One region of the Sneathiella sp. P13V-1 genome, then DNA from elsewhere that is predicted to be linked to it. Evidence: riboswitches for the same ligand, from Rfam matches in the RefSeq annotation. Region 1 holds a riboswitch; the other holds the start of a gene.

Evidence for each region. A riboswitch is a leader RNA that binds a small molecule or an ion and turns the genes downstream of it on or off. The one in region 1 is predicted to bind glycine.
Region 2: linked by a shared signal. The riboswitch ahead of GUA87_RS16395 (L-serine ammonia-lyase) and the one ahead of gcvT (glycine cleavage system aminomethyltransferase GcvT) in region 1 are both predicted to bind glycine.

Annotation. Positions count from the first base shown of each region.
Region 1 covers NZ_WYEU01000001.1:380,009-386,699, reverse strand. The annotation lists gene thrB (homoserine kinase) at 1-224, opposite strand, end outside; gene ispH (4-hydroxy-3-methylbut-2-enyl diphosphate reductase) at 235-1,182, opposite strand; gene GUA87_RS01910 (hypothetical protein) at 1,346-1,918, shown strand; gene GUA87_RS01905 (methyl-accepting chemotaxis protein) at 1,948-3,360, opposite strand; gene GUA87_RS01900 (PAS domain-containing protein) at 3,335-3,859, opposite strand; glycine riboswitch at 4,030-4,116, shown strand; glycine riboswitch at 4,120-4,213, shown strand; gene gcvT (glycine cleavage system aminomethyltransferase GcvT) at 4,272-5,384, shown strand; gene gcvH (glycine cleavage system protein GcvH) at 5,417-5,791, shown strand; gene gcvPA (aminomethyl-transferring glycine dehydrogenase subunit GcvPA) at 5,791-6,691, shown strand, end outside.
Region 2 covers NZ_WYEU01000004.1:182,905-189,595, forward strand. The annotation lists gene purU (formyltetrahydrofolate deformylase) at 1-612, opposite strand, end outside; gene GUA87_RS16375 (molybdopterin-guanine dinucleotide biosynthesis protein A) at 637-1,179, opposite strand; gene GUA87_RS16380 (VOC family protein) at 1,245-1,727, opposite strand; gene speD (adenosylmethionine decarboxylase) at 1,898-2,323, shown strand; gene speE (polyamine aminopropyltransferase) at 2,320-3,174, shown strand; gene GUA87_RS16395 (L-serine ammonia-lyase) at 3,179-4,657, opposite strand; glycine riboswitch at 4,787-4,872, opposite strand; gene GUA87_RS16400 (alanine racemase) at 4,961-6,097, opposite strand; gene GUA87_RS16405 (glycosyltransferase) at 6,213-6,691, shown strand, end outside.

The sequences.
Region 1 (6,691 bases):
TTTTTCGCAAGATGTTCCATTAAGCCTAAGAAAAAGGGTAAATCGTCTACATTTACGCGTTTTTCGTACAAGGTCAGAATGTAAAATCCGCTTGTGGTATGAAGAAGAAAGTTGGAATTTTCAACGCCTTCGGCAATTCCCTTGCACGATAACAGTTCACCCAGATCATAATTATGAAGTAATTGATCCAGCTCTTCGTCAGAAACGTGGGTATAGACAGCCATAAATCTATCCTTATGATTCCAAAACCCGGGGAAGTTTAAACGTCACATGTTCTTCGCTGTTGGTGATTTCTTCGACGGTAATATCAAATCTCTTTCGGAAGGCATCGACGACTTCCTCAACAAGCTCTTCAGGCGCTGAAGCCCCTGCAGTGATGCCGATTGTCTGGCACTTTTCCAACTTTTTCCAAGGGATGTCGCTTGCACGTTGAACCATTTCAGAGATCGCACATCCCGCCTTATTGGCAACTTCTACCAGGCGCATGGAATTTGAAGAGTTCGGGGCGCCGATAACAAGAACCCCATCGCAGTGTTTGGCAAGTTCTTTGACAGCGGCCTGCCTGTTCGTTGTCGCGTAACAGATATCTTCCTTCTTGGGGGAAGAGATATGAGGAAATCTTTTCTTCAAGACGTCAACGATGTCTTTTGTCTCGTCCACTGAAAGGGTTGTCTGGGTGAGATAGGCGAGGCCCGCTTCCGGTTTTGCAGGATTATAATTCCGGGCGTCTTCAACGGTTTCCACCAGTTGAATGCGACCATCCGGTAACTGACCCATTGTACCAATGACTTCCGGGTGTCCCTTATGTCCGATCAGGATAATTTCCATATCATCCTTGTCATGACGTTCGGCTTCGCGGTGTACTTTACTTACCAGAGGGCAGGTGGCATCTATATAGAACATTTCCCGCTCTTCCGCTTCTGCAGGCACCGATTTTGCGACGCCATGTGCAGAGAAGATTACAGGAACATTTTCAGGCACATCCGACAGTTCATCGACAAAAACGGCGCCCTTTTTCTCCAGGTTTTCGACCACATAGCGGTTATGGACAATTTCATGCCTGACGTAAACTGGCGCCCCATATTTTGTCAGCGCCTTTTCAACGATCTGAATTGCCCGATCCACGCCGGCGCAGAAGCCACGTGGCGCCGCAAGAAGCAGTTTTTTGGACAGTTGTGCCATTCTGAACCTTTACTCCCAAGAGAAGTCTTTGAAATGAGCAGGCTTTCCTTGCGCTCAACTCAAGAGCATCATAAGTTTGGCGAATAAGTACATCAATTATCAGCAAAAGACCAGCACAGCAAACATCTGGCGAGAAGTAGATACGGTGGGAGACCAGAGGCGTATGAAAATACTAAACAAAGGCAAATTACTTGTTGCGTTAGGCGGGCTCGGTTTGCTTTCGGGATGTAGTGGTGGTTTCGACACTGATTTATTTTCTGGTGACTTCTTTTCCACTGAGCAAAGGGTGATTACCTGCCCAAATGTGACTACACTTCCCAATGCAGATGAAATTACAATTTTCAGGCAAGGGCCTGGTCGGGATCTTGTGGATGTTGAGTATGAAGGGGTCATCGCACCTGTAAGCGGTGAATGTGAGTATGAGGATGACTTCGCCTGGGTTGAGGTGGACCTGATTTTACGCATTGGCGCGATCAAAGGGCCTGCTGCAACATCTCAGACGCAGGAGTATAATTTTTTCGTGGCTGTAGCGGACAAAGACAATCGTATTCTGAACAAACGCGTGTTTAATAGCCCCGTTGAGGTTCCAGAAGGACGTCGGCGCGGTGCTGTACAAGAAGAATTACGTCAACGCTTCCCAATCAGAAGCGGAACACGGGGAAGCGATTATAATATCATAATCGGTTTTCAATTGAGCGAGGAACAACTCGCCTACAATCAGAAAAAAGTGAGATAAAAAAACCGCCCCTCCGGGCGGTTTTCTTGTTAGATCGCTTTTCTGGCTTCATTGAGAAATTCTAGAACATTTTTCTCAAGATCATGGGTGAGTTGCTGAAGAGAATTGGCTTCTTCCAAAACCGTCTTACTCGTCTTGTTCGTGGTCTCAGCTGAACTTCTGACCTCGCCGATATGCTCACTAACCGATTGTGTGTTACTTGCAGCGCTAACAACGCTTTCAGAGATCTCACGTGTTGCGGAGCCTTGTTCTTCAATGGCAGTTGCGATTGTCTCAACTGCCATATTGATATTACCGATGGAGGTATTGATAACATCCATTGTTTGAACGGCATCTCCAGAAGCAGTCTGAATATCCAGAATTTGCTGACTGATCTCTTCCGTGGCTCTGGCAGTTTGCGTGGCCAGGTTTTTTACTTCATTGGCAACAACCGCAAAACCTTTACCAGCTTCCCCTGCGCGGGCGGCTTCGATGGTCGCATTCAAGGCTAGCAGGTTGGTCTGGCTGGCAATGTCTTCAATCAGTTTAACCACCTCACCAATTGAATTAACAGCTTCTGCAAGGCCCTGAATTTTTGTATTGCCCTCTTCAACTGTTTCGCGTGCCATACCGGTGCTATCCAATGAAGAATTCACCTGCCGGCTAATTTCACTAATGGAGGCGGAAAGCTCCTCTGCTGCACTCGCCACTGTTTGCACACTGCCGGTTGCACTGTTGGCGGCCGTTGATACGCGTTCTACCTGAGTGTTTGTTGAACCGGCATTGTTGGAAAGCGTGTCGGCTGTATCTTGCAGCTCAGTAGATGTTTCAGAGATCTTGTTGGAAAGTTCCCAGATGCCGTTTTCAAATTTTTGAATAACACCATCAAATCGGGTGAGTCGCTCTTCAAAGGATTCGGTGCAGGCGTTGATTGCATCAGCGGTACGTTTGTAAGAACCTTGCATATCCAATGAAATAATCCGGCGATAGTATTTTTGCTGCGATACATGCTCCATAGACGCCTCCGCTTCGCGCATAAACGCATCGGTTCTGTCCACAAGTTCATTAATCGCCCACTGCATATCTTCTAGCTCCCCGCCAGGGGTGATATGGCGAATACGATTTTCAAAATTACCTTTACAGATATCCAGACAAATCTCTGTGGTGCGCTTTATTTCATCGTCAAGACTGGACGTAATGCGCGCTGGCCCATCGCCCGCCAATTCACTGGCACGCGCTTCCAAGAAAGAGCGCATGTTGTCACGTTCCTGTTCAGCTTTTCTACCTTTTCGCCAGAAGACAGTTGCCGCCGCCGCCGGAATAACAAACGCAACAAGGGTAACAATAGCCTGTAGCATTGTACTATCTGACAGAAGATTAGACAGAAAAAGAACAATTGCGGTTGCAACAGAAGCAACGATAAAAATGATCGCCATTTTAAAGTGAGAAGATCCACTTGTCATAGTTGCCTCCTTTTGAATCAACAAAGTCATATAGGGCTGCAGTCGAGGCTTCCAAGCCTTCCCTTGGCGATGACGCAGAATTTTCAATATCTGCTAAAGAGGCATATACAGGTATAATCACGTTTTTAATCAGTTCTTTATCTACGGCGCGTCTGTTGGAGTGATATCCAACCACGTTACCTTGTGGGTCTTTGGACGGGGTGACATGGGCTAACACCCAATAATGATCTCCGTTTTTAGATTGGTTGATGACGTAGGCGAATACTTCTTCGCCAGCTTCAAGGCGGTCCCACAAGAACTTGAAGATCGCTCTCGGCATGTCAGGGTGGCGGATCAGATTGTGCTGAACACCCAGTATTTCTTCTTCGGTATATCCGGAGATGTTGAGGAAGGTTTTATTTGCATATGTCAGCTTGCCAGTCAGGTCTGTTTTGCTAACGATAATTTCTTTTTCACCCAAGGTACGTTCCTGTCCCGTGAGCTCGGTGCTGGGTCTCATTAAATTTCACCACATCGACTAGATTTACGGAGGCCCTATAATTCATGAAATTGGTTAACGCTTGGTAAGCATTAATACTACTATTTTAAAGCTATCGTCTTAACTGTCATTTTGGATGTGAAGCCGTTTGACAGAATGAACTTCTACACTATTATAAGGGCCACATTCAGATGATCCCTGCGGGAGAGATGGTCAAGCCCATCGCCGAAGGAGCAACCGCCCCGGAAACTCTCAGGCACCCGGACCGCAGGAGGATGGAACTCTGGAAAGAAGACAGCTATTTAGCGTGTCTCACCGAAGGGGGTAGGCCCACTGCCAAGGCAGGGTTAAATCTCTCAGGTCCATAAGACAGAGGGGGTCGTTCCGCAAATTTGCGGATGTAAACGATTCTGTTTTATGGAGTGAGAAACATATGGGCGATAATCAGCAAGCATTACGTACCGCTCTTTATGATTTGCATGTGGAACTAGGTGGTAAAATGGTTCCATTTGCAGGTTATGACATGCCTGTGCAGTATCCTGACGGCATTATGAAAGAACATCTGCACACGCGGGATGCCGCTGGTCTGTTTGACGTTTCCCATATGGGGCAGGTTGTCATTAAAGGTGATGACCCAGCTAAATCCATTGAAAAACTCTTGCCTGGTGATATTCAGGGGCTGGAAGCGGGGCAAATGCGCTACAGTTTCCTGACAAATGTTCGGGGCGGCATTATGGACGACCTTATTGTTACTCGCCGCGAAAATGACCTGTTTGTTGTGGTGAACGCCGCTTGTAAGGAACAGGATATCGAAATTTTCAAAACGGGCCTTGCGGGCGAAGCAACAGTTGAAGTTCTGGAAGACCGCTCTCTCGTGGCTCTGCAGGGGCCAAAAGCAGCTGATGTTTTGGCGCGCTTTAACGACGCAGTCACCACAATGCCTTTTATGACATATCGGGAACTCGATATTGCAGGCGTCGCCTGCTTTGTGACACGCTCCGGCTATACAGGCGAGGATGGCTATGAGATTTCCATGCCTTCATCTGAGGCGGAAATGATTTGCCGTAAATTGTTGGCAGAAGATGAGGTTGCCCCTATTGGTCTGGGTGCAAGAGATTCCCTAAGACTGGAAGCCGGGCTTTGCCTTTATGGTCACGATCTCACGCAGGAAACAACGCCGGTTATGGGAACCCTTCTTTGGGCCATTGCAAAACGTCGCCGGGAAGAAGCCAATTTCCCAGGCGCTGATGTGATCCTTAAACAGATCGCAGAAAAACCTGCCATGAAACGCGTTGGCATTTTGCCGGAAGGCCGTGCACCTGCACGTGAGCATACGGAAATTGCCGATATGGACGGTAACATTGTTGGCGAAATCACGTCTGGTGGTTTTGGGCCCACAATGCAGGCGCCTGTTGCCATGGGTTACGTTCCGTTGGAACTTTCTGCCGTTGGGACAGACATTCAATTGATGGTTCGCGGTAAAGCGCGACCCGCAAAAGTGGCGAAGATGCCATTTGTTGAACAACGTTATTATCGCGGTGAATAACGCGGCTCCTCTCAAATTACAGGAATGAGACTATGACAAAGAAATACACTGAAGATCACGAGTGGGTCAGCATTGATGGCGAAACAGCTACTGTTGGCATCAGTAACTATGCGCAGGAACAACTGGGCGATGTCGTATTTGTTGAAGTGCCTGAAGTTGGCGCGGAAATGAGTAAAGGCGATGAGCTGGCCGTTGTTGAAAGTGTAAAGGCCGCCTCTGAAGTTTACGCTCCGATCACTGGTGAAGTGGTTGAGGTGAACGAAGGCCTTGAAGATAACCCGTCTCAGGTTAATGAGGACGCTGAAGGCGATGGCTGGTTTGCGAAACTGAAAGTCAGTGACGCAAGTGAAGCTGATGGTCTGATGGATGAAGCTGCGTATCAGGAATATGTAAAAGGTCTTGCCTAATGAGATATATGCCCCATACCGCTGAGCAGCGGCGGGAGATGCTGGAAAAAGTTGGTGTTGGATCAGTAGACGATCTGTTCGCCGATATTCCGGCCAGTGCACGTGTGGAAGGTTTACTTGATCTGCCGACGCATAAAACTGAACTGGAAGTTGATCGTCGCATGCACGCCTACGGACGGAAAAACCTGTCTCCGGCCGGTATACCTTTTTTCATTGGCGGTGGTGCCTATCGCCACCATGTTCCGACAGTTGTTGATCATCTGATCCAGCGGTCAGAGTTTTTGACAGCCTATACACCTTACCAGCCGGAAATCAGTCAGGGCACATTGCAGGCCCTGTTTGAGTTTCAGACACAGGTTGCCATGATCACTGGTATGGATGTGGCCAACGCGTCCATGTATGACGGGGCAACTGCCTGTGCGGAAGCGGTTTTGATGGCATGTCGTGCCACACGCCGTAAAAAAGCTATTCTGTCAGGTAACCTTCACCCCCACTATAGGCAGGTCACTGACACAACACTTCAGTTCACTGAGTTTTCCGCTGAATCATTACCTGTTGCGACAGATGGTGGTGAAGATCTGACCAGCGGGCTTTCCAAAGAGATTGCTTGTGTTGTTGTACAAAACCCTGACTTCTTTGGCCGCCTTCAGGACTTAAGCGATCTTGCAGACGCCTGTCATGAAGTTGGTGCGCTTCTGGTTGTGGTTGTTACCGAGGTTGTCTCGTTGGGAGCCGTTAAATCACCAGGTGCAATGGGCGCCGATATTGTTGTCGGTGAAGGTCAGTCAATTGGTGTGCCACTGTCATATGGCGGGCCATATGTTGGGCTGTTCGCGACACGCCAGAAATATGTGCGCCAGATGCCTGGTCGCCTGTGCGGTGAAACAGTGGATCAGGAAG
Region 2 (6,691 bases), on a different contig from region 1:
AGGCTTGGCGCCCTTGAAACTGGGCAGAAACGAATGATGGATATTGATAATGCGGCCAAATAACCGATTAGATAAATTATCAGACAAAATCTGCATGTAGCGGGCAAGAACAACCAGATCCGCATCTTTCTCAAAACTCAGCTTCAATAATTTTTCTTCTACGTCAGCTTTGTTCTCCCTGGTTACGGGCCAATGGTAGTAGGGGATACCCTCGACTTCCGCGGTTTTTTGACTGTCTTCATGGTTCGAGACAATGGCGACAACTTCTGCGTTAAGCCACCCAACACGAATTTGATAGAGCAGATGAAGCAATGCATGATCGAATTTGGAGACCATAGCGATGATGCGTGGTTTTCTAGCGGCATCACTTAACCCAACCTTCATCTGAAAACGTTCAACAGCTGGTGTTAAAGCATGTTCTAGCTTTTCTTTTGTAGTTTCAGCGGGCGCTGCAAACGCAATTCGCATAAAAAATCGATCTGTTTGCTTGTCCCAGAACTGATTACTTTCAGTGATATTGCATCCATTAGCTGCAAGTTCAGTGGTTATGGCAGCCACAATTCCGGGTTTGTCTTCGCATGACAGGTTCAAGATGAAGTTTTGTTCAGGCATGTTATCAAACTCAAGTTGTCTTATTCATTGTTTTGATTTGTTTGGGGCAGGTGCTTTTACGCAATTGCGATGACCTTGCGGAAATATGAGAACCTGATGAGAAAAAGAAGCGCCATCACTTAGCGTGACAGATTCAAAACCCATGGTGCTAATCAGATCCAGGAAGGTGAGGCTTTCTGCAACGCCACTTTTTGCAAAAATGGGTGTGGTCCTTGCACTAACTGATAGATCAGCGAGAAGCGCCCGTGCCCTGTAAATTGTATTCAAGTACCCTTCCTGTTTGGAAATGATCATGAGTTTGGTTGATTGTCCACCTTTGGCGAAAACTGAGTAAGGGGATTCATACTGCTGGTTTTGTTGACCACTTTTGATCCCGATTATGAAACCCACCCGGCGCTTCTTATTGACATCCTTTAGTGTGGGAACTCGTGCGCAATAGGCCTCGATTTGCTGCGGGGCAGGGTAGTAATATCCTATATAACGATCATTTGTCTGAGCGTAAGAAGAATTCGCCAGCGCAAAAAAAGCCGCTGCAGAAATTACTATGCTTTTGAAAGTGATGCCCATGCGTCCCGTCCCATAAATTGAAACATGGTTTTTGCATATAGGACAGGACGGGGCAACAGTGGAATTTAAGAAACCTCTGCCATCCAGTCATTTAAGATGTTTTTGGCTCTTTTTTTTGCCTCTTCGAGGGTGTCTGCCTCTTTTCCTTCTACTGGGGCTGTCAGTTCAATGACATACCCGTTGGGATCTCTGAAATAGATAGATTCAATAAACCCATGGTCTGCAACACCTCTGGTTTCAATGCCAGCGGCTTTCCCTTTTTCAAACATGTTCATCATATCGTCATAAGCAACCTCAAGGGCGATATGTAAGTCATAATCATGTTGTTCTTTAAAGTCGAACTCCATACCTGGAACTTCAAAAAATGCGAGACATGACCCATCATCCATTTGATAGAATGTATGAAGCGCATTTGTTGAGCGGCCAGTCTTTGTCTCCCCAATGGGAAACGCATTGACCAACGGCAGGCCAAGGAAGTCTTCGTAGAAGGCTCGTGTTTCCTCAGAGTTGCGACAGCGATACGCGTTGTGATGTAGCCCTTTAATCATGCTATAATCCTTAGTCGTTTCGCACCCCGTGCCCTATATTTGAGAACAAACTAGCCGAAGATCAACCCTTCAATTGAAAAGCTGTCGATTTTCCTTGTAATCCGGCGGTTTTTTAGCGATAAGGCGCAAAATTTTAGATCCTCCATAAAACTTACCGGTAAGCAGAAAACATGGAAAAAACATCAGATGTGATCAGGCTTGATCCCGCTACTGAGCAGGATTTGAAGCCGGACTATTTTGTCCAGAAGGACGGCATTGTCTTTGCGGGTACACATTTGATAGTAGATCTTTGGGATGCTGAGAATCTAAATGATGCTCAGTTGATCGAAAAAACCCTAAAAGAATGTATCAAAGAAGCGCAAGCTACTTTACTGCATTTCCATATTCACGCGTTTGAGCCAAACGGTCTTTCCGGTGTTGCTGTGCTTGCTGAAAGTCACATCAGTTTTCATTCATGGCCGGATCAAGGGTATATGGCGCTTGATATCTTTATGTGTGGTAAGGCCAAGCCACACAAGTGCATTCCTATTCTAAAACAGGCCTTCAAACCGAAATCGATCCAGATCAATGACCTGAAAAGGGGAGTAATTGGATGATTGAGGTTTTTGACGAGAACTTACACTCTGGCGTAAATCTCGCACTGGAAGTAGGGGAGATTTACTATCGGGAAAAAACGGATCTGCAGGATCTGATGATTTTCGAAAATCCCCGTTTCGGCAGAGTCATGTCACTGGATGGTGCTGTTCAAACCACGGAAAAAGACGAGTTTATTTATCACGAAATGTTTGTACATGTGCCAGTGCTGGCGCATGGCAATGTGAAACGTATCCTGATTATCGGTGGTGGTGATGGCGGCGCTGCGCGCCAAGCCATGAAATACAAGAATGTGGATGTCACACTTGTGGATATTGACCGTACTGTCATTGATCTTTCGATCAAATATATGCCTAGCGTAAGCGGCGGAGCCTTCGAAGATCCGCGGATGAACCTTGTTGTTGCGGACGGTTGCAAATTCGTCAAGGAAACAGACGAAAAATGGGATGTTATCGTCGTCGATTCAACGGATCCACATGGCCCGGGTGAAGTTCTTTTTACTCAAGAGTTTTATACTGACTGTAAAAGCTGCTTAAGCGATGGCGGTATTATTGTGACCCAAAACGGGGTCCCATTTGTTCAATCAGATGAACTTCGCAATAGCTATGATCGCTTTGGAACTATTTTTGAGGACGTGAGTTTCTATATGGCGACAATCCCGAGCTATGTCGGTGGACCGTTGGCCTTCGGATGGGCGACAGATAACCCTCGCCTGCGGAAACTGGATCTGGGAGTGCTGGCTGACCGGTATTTAGCGGCGGAAATCAAAACGGATTATTACACTCCTGAAATTCATCAGGCGTCTTTCGTTCTGCCGCTTTATGTTCAGAAGGTTTTGACTGAAGAAAAATAGCGGTTCAGCATTCTACCACATTCACAGCTAGGCCTCCTTGTGAGGTCTCCTTATATTTGCTGAGCATGTCGAGACCTGTCTGACGCATGGTTTCAATCACCTCGTCAAGTGATACAACATGTTGACCATCGCCAGACAAGGCTAAACGGGCAGCATTAATCGCCTTCATAGCCCCCATGGTATTGCGCTCAATACAGGGAATTTGAACCAAACCGCCGATTGGATCACAGGTGAGGCCCAGATTGTGCTCCATTCCAATTTCAGCCGCGTTTTCAACTTGTTCGTTCGTGCCGCCAAGAACCGCTGTTAGTGCGCCCGCTGCCATCGAGCAGGCAACACCCACTTCTCCCTGGCATCCCATTTCTGCAGCGGAGATGGAAGCACGCTTTTTATAAATCGACCCAATCGCGGCGGCCGTCAGCAGGAAGTTCCTGGTGCCTTCTTGCGTAGCGCCAATACAGAAGCGTTGGTAATATTTGAGAACGGCCGGGATCACACCAGCCGCGCCATTTGTCGGGGCTGTAACGACACGGCCCCCCGCTGCATTCTCTTCATTTACCGCAAGAGCGTAGAGATTGACCCAATCGAGCACAGTGAGCGGGTCACGTGAGGCCCGCTCAGGGTTAGCCATCAGTTCTGAGTACAGGCTTGGTGCGCGTCGTTTAACGTCCAATCCACCAGGCAGAATACCCTCTGTTTCACATCCTCGCTGGATGCAATTGATCATGGCATCCGCAACTGAATCGACAAATTCCAGTGTCTCTGTTTCCTCTCGCCAGCAGCTCTCGTTCTCCAGCATAATTTCGGCGATAGAGAGGCCGGTCTCCTTTCCGATCGCCAACAATTCATCCGCAGAAGTGAACGGGTGGGGAAGAGAAATATTGTGGCCTTTTGTTTCAGCCCGGTCCCCTTCATCATGGGTTACGACATATCCGCCACCCACTGAGAAATAGTCCTTGGTCGCTATTTGGTTGCCATCTGAATCAAAGGCGTAAAACCGCATTCCGTTAGAATGTTCAGGAAGCATTTTGTCTTTTAGGAAGAGAAGATGTTCCTCTTCGTGGAATTCAATCAGCTTGAGCCCCAATAGGTTCAGCCGTTTCTGTTGCCTGATGTTTTCCAGCGTAAGTGGGATGCTTTCAGGAACGACTTTCGAAGGGCGTTCGCCGCTTAGCCCCAGCATTATGGCAAGGTCAGTACCGTGCCCATGTCCGGTGAGAGCAAGAGAGCCATATAATTCGACAATCACACGGTAAGTTTTTTCCAGAATATTTTTTCCGGACAGTAAATCAACAAATCGTTTTGCGGCACGCATGGGCCCCACAGTATGAGAAGAGGAGGGGCCAATACCAATGGTATAGAGATCCGTGACAGAGATGTTGACTTCCAGCTGGGAGCTTTCGACAGGTTTAATTTCCCTGCGCCAATGGGGCACAACGGGTGTGACGTTACCGGGGGTCTGAATTTTTGTATCTTCTGTCATTGCGGCATCCTTTAAAAAATACCGCCAAACGGTATCTCCTTGATGCCCCCTCTGTCCGTTTACCTGAAAGATTACCGCTTTAAAGCGGCTTACCTCTTCGGTGGGGCACAAGCCCTCTCTCCAGAGTTCTGATCACTGACAGTACGGGTGCCTGAAAGTTTCCGGGGCGGTTGCTCCTTCGGCGTCGGAAGACCGATCTCTCCCATCAGTGATATCCAGATATCATTACTACTTATACCGTTCAGGCTAAGAGGCAAATTGAAATCGGTCAAGCGATATAAGATAACAACTTAGTCAGCCAGTTCACCAACCGTTGCAACGCTCATATGTTCCATCAACCGAAGAAGGACTACTTAAAAGTTGATATTCATTGTAAGCGGCCGCAGTAATGCACGCGTGGTTAGGTAAAATACGCACCTGACTTCCAATTGGAAAATCGTCCAATTGATACTCAAGCCCATCCAAAGAGATCAACCCATGTTCTTGATTCATGCTCGAAATATACAAATTATCAATTGGCTTGCCGGTTTTTGCGTGACAGATTTGGCCGAAATGTTTGTTGCCCATTTCGTTCACTTTTCCTGGATCGGCAGATAACGCAAGGCTTCCTGCGTCTAAAAGTAGGCGATTATGTGTTTTGTTATGGCTTATGACTGTTGAAAGAACAGATATGGCAATGTCCGATTTTTCACAAACATTCAGCGCTTCCATGACAAGATCCTGAAAGACATAAACGCCTGCACGTACTTCGGTAATGCCTTTGAAATCATCAGCAAAAGTAGCGGTTGGAGTCGAACCGACGCTGACTATTGGGCAAGGAAGCCCGGCTTCGCGAATTCTTGAAGCCGCTGTTGTAATGCCGATCTTTTCGTCGATTGCAACTTGTTTAATAGCAGCAATATCATTGGCAGCATATGAGCCCCCTGAATGGGTCATTACTCCAGCAAGAGACACTCCGTTTTGATCATTGATGAAGGTTGCAAGAGGTAGAAGAGCATCATCATCTGCTTTAATTCCTGCACGCTTACCATCACAATCGATTTCGATCAGGCATGGGAAACTGGTATTCAGTTTTATTGCTGCATCAGCAATCTGTTTTGCGCCCTCTATATGATCAAGAATAAGGGTAATTTGAGCCCCCCGATCCTGTAGTTTTTTAAGACGAATGAGTTTATGCGGCGTAGCAGATACCGCATAGAGAATATCGCCGTATCCCCCTTCGAAGAAATACTCCGCTTCGGCAATTGTGGAGACCGTTATCGAAGCATCAGGCCCTACAGGTTTGATTTGCTTGGCAATCTGCAAGGATTTGCACGTTTTCAAATGAGGGCGCAACTGAACAGAATGCAGATCAAGTTTATCCTGTAATCGCTTGATATTTCTTCTCATTATATCTTCGTCAAGCAATAGGGTTGGGGTGTCTAATTCTTCCAATGTCATCTGCATCACATAAATTGCCTGTTTCAATAACAACACGATATTGCAAAACTAGCTGTAGAATGTTTCTATCAAATTCTCAACAGATTGCTTGGCAAATATACAATAAGGTGGGATCGTGGGGCGTATTCTTTTTGGATCTGAATTTGGGGCCAATCTCGGCCACATCTACCCTATGCTCCGGTTGGCGGACAGGCTTAGACAACGCGGGAATCACGACATAATTTTCGCCGTCAGAAACCCGCTACAGGCAACTGAAAAAATCAAAAGCCATGGCTACAAAGTTCTTCAAGCCCCTTTTTGGACAGTTCCGCCAATTAAGGACATCAACAAACTTCCCACTGCCAGATATACAGATGTTCTGGCAAGACAGGGTTTTGGTTTGACGGGACGTTTGGAAAATTTAGCAAGCGCATGGATCGATCTTGTTGAGACCATTGATGCAGACCTCGTTATTGCGGATCATAGCCCCTGTCTCAGTTTTGCCATGCGCGGCACGCGTCCAATGATCAATATGGGGAACGGGTTTACCTTGCCGCCAAGCTCCGTTGAAGAATATCCGAGACTTCAAAAAAGAGCCGATTTGATTGTTGAAGA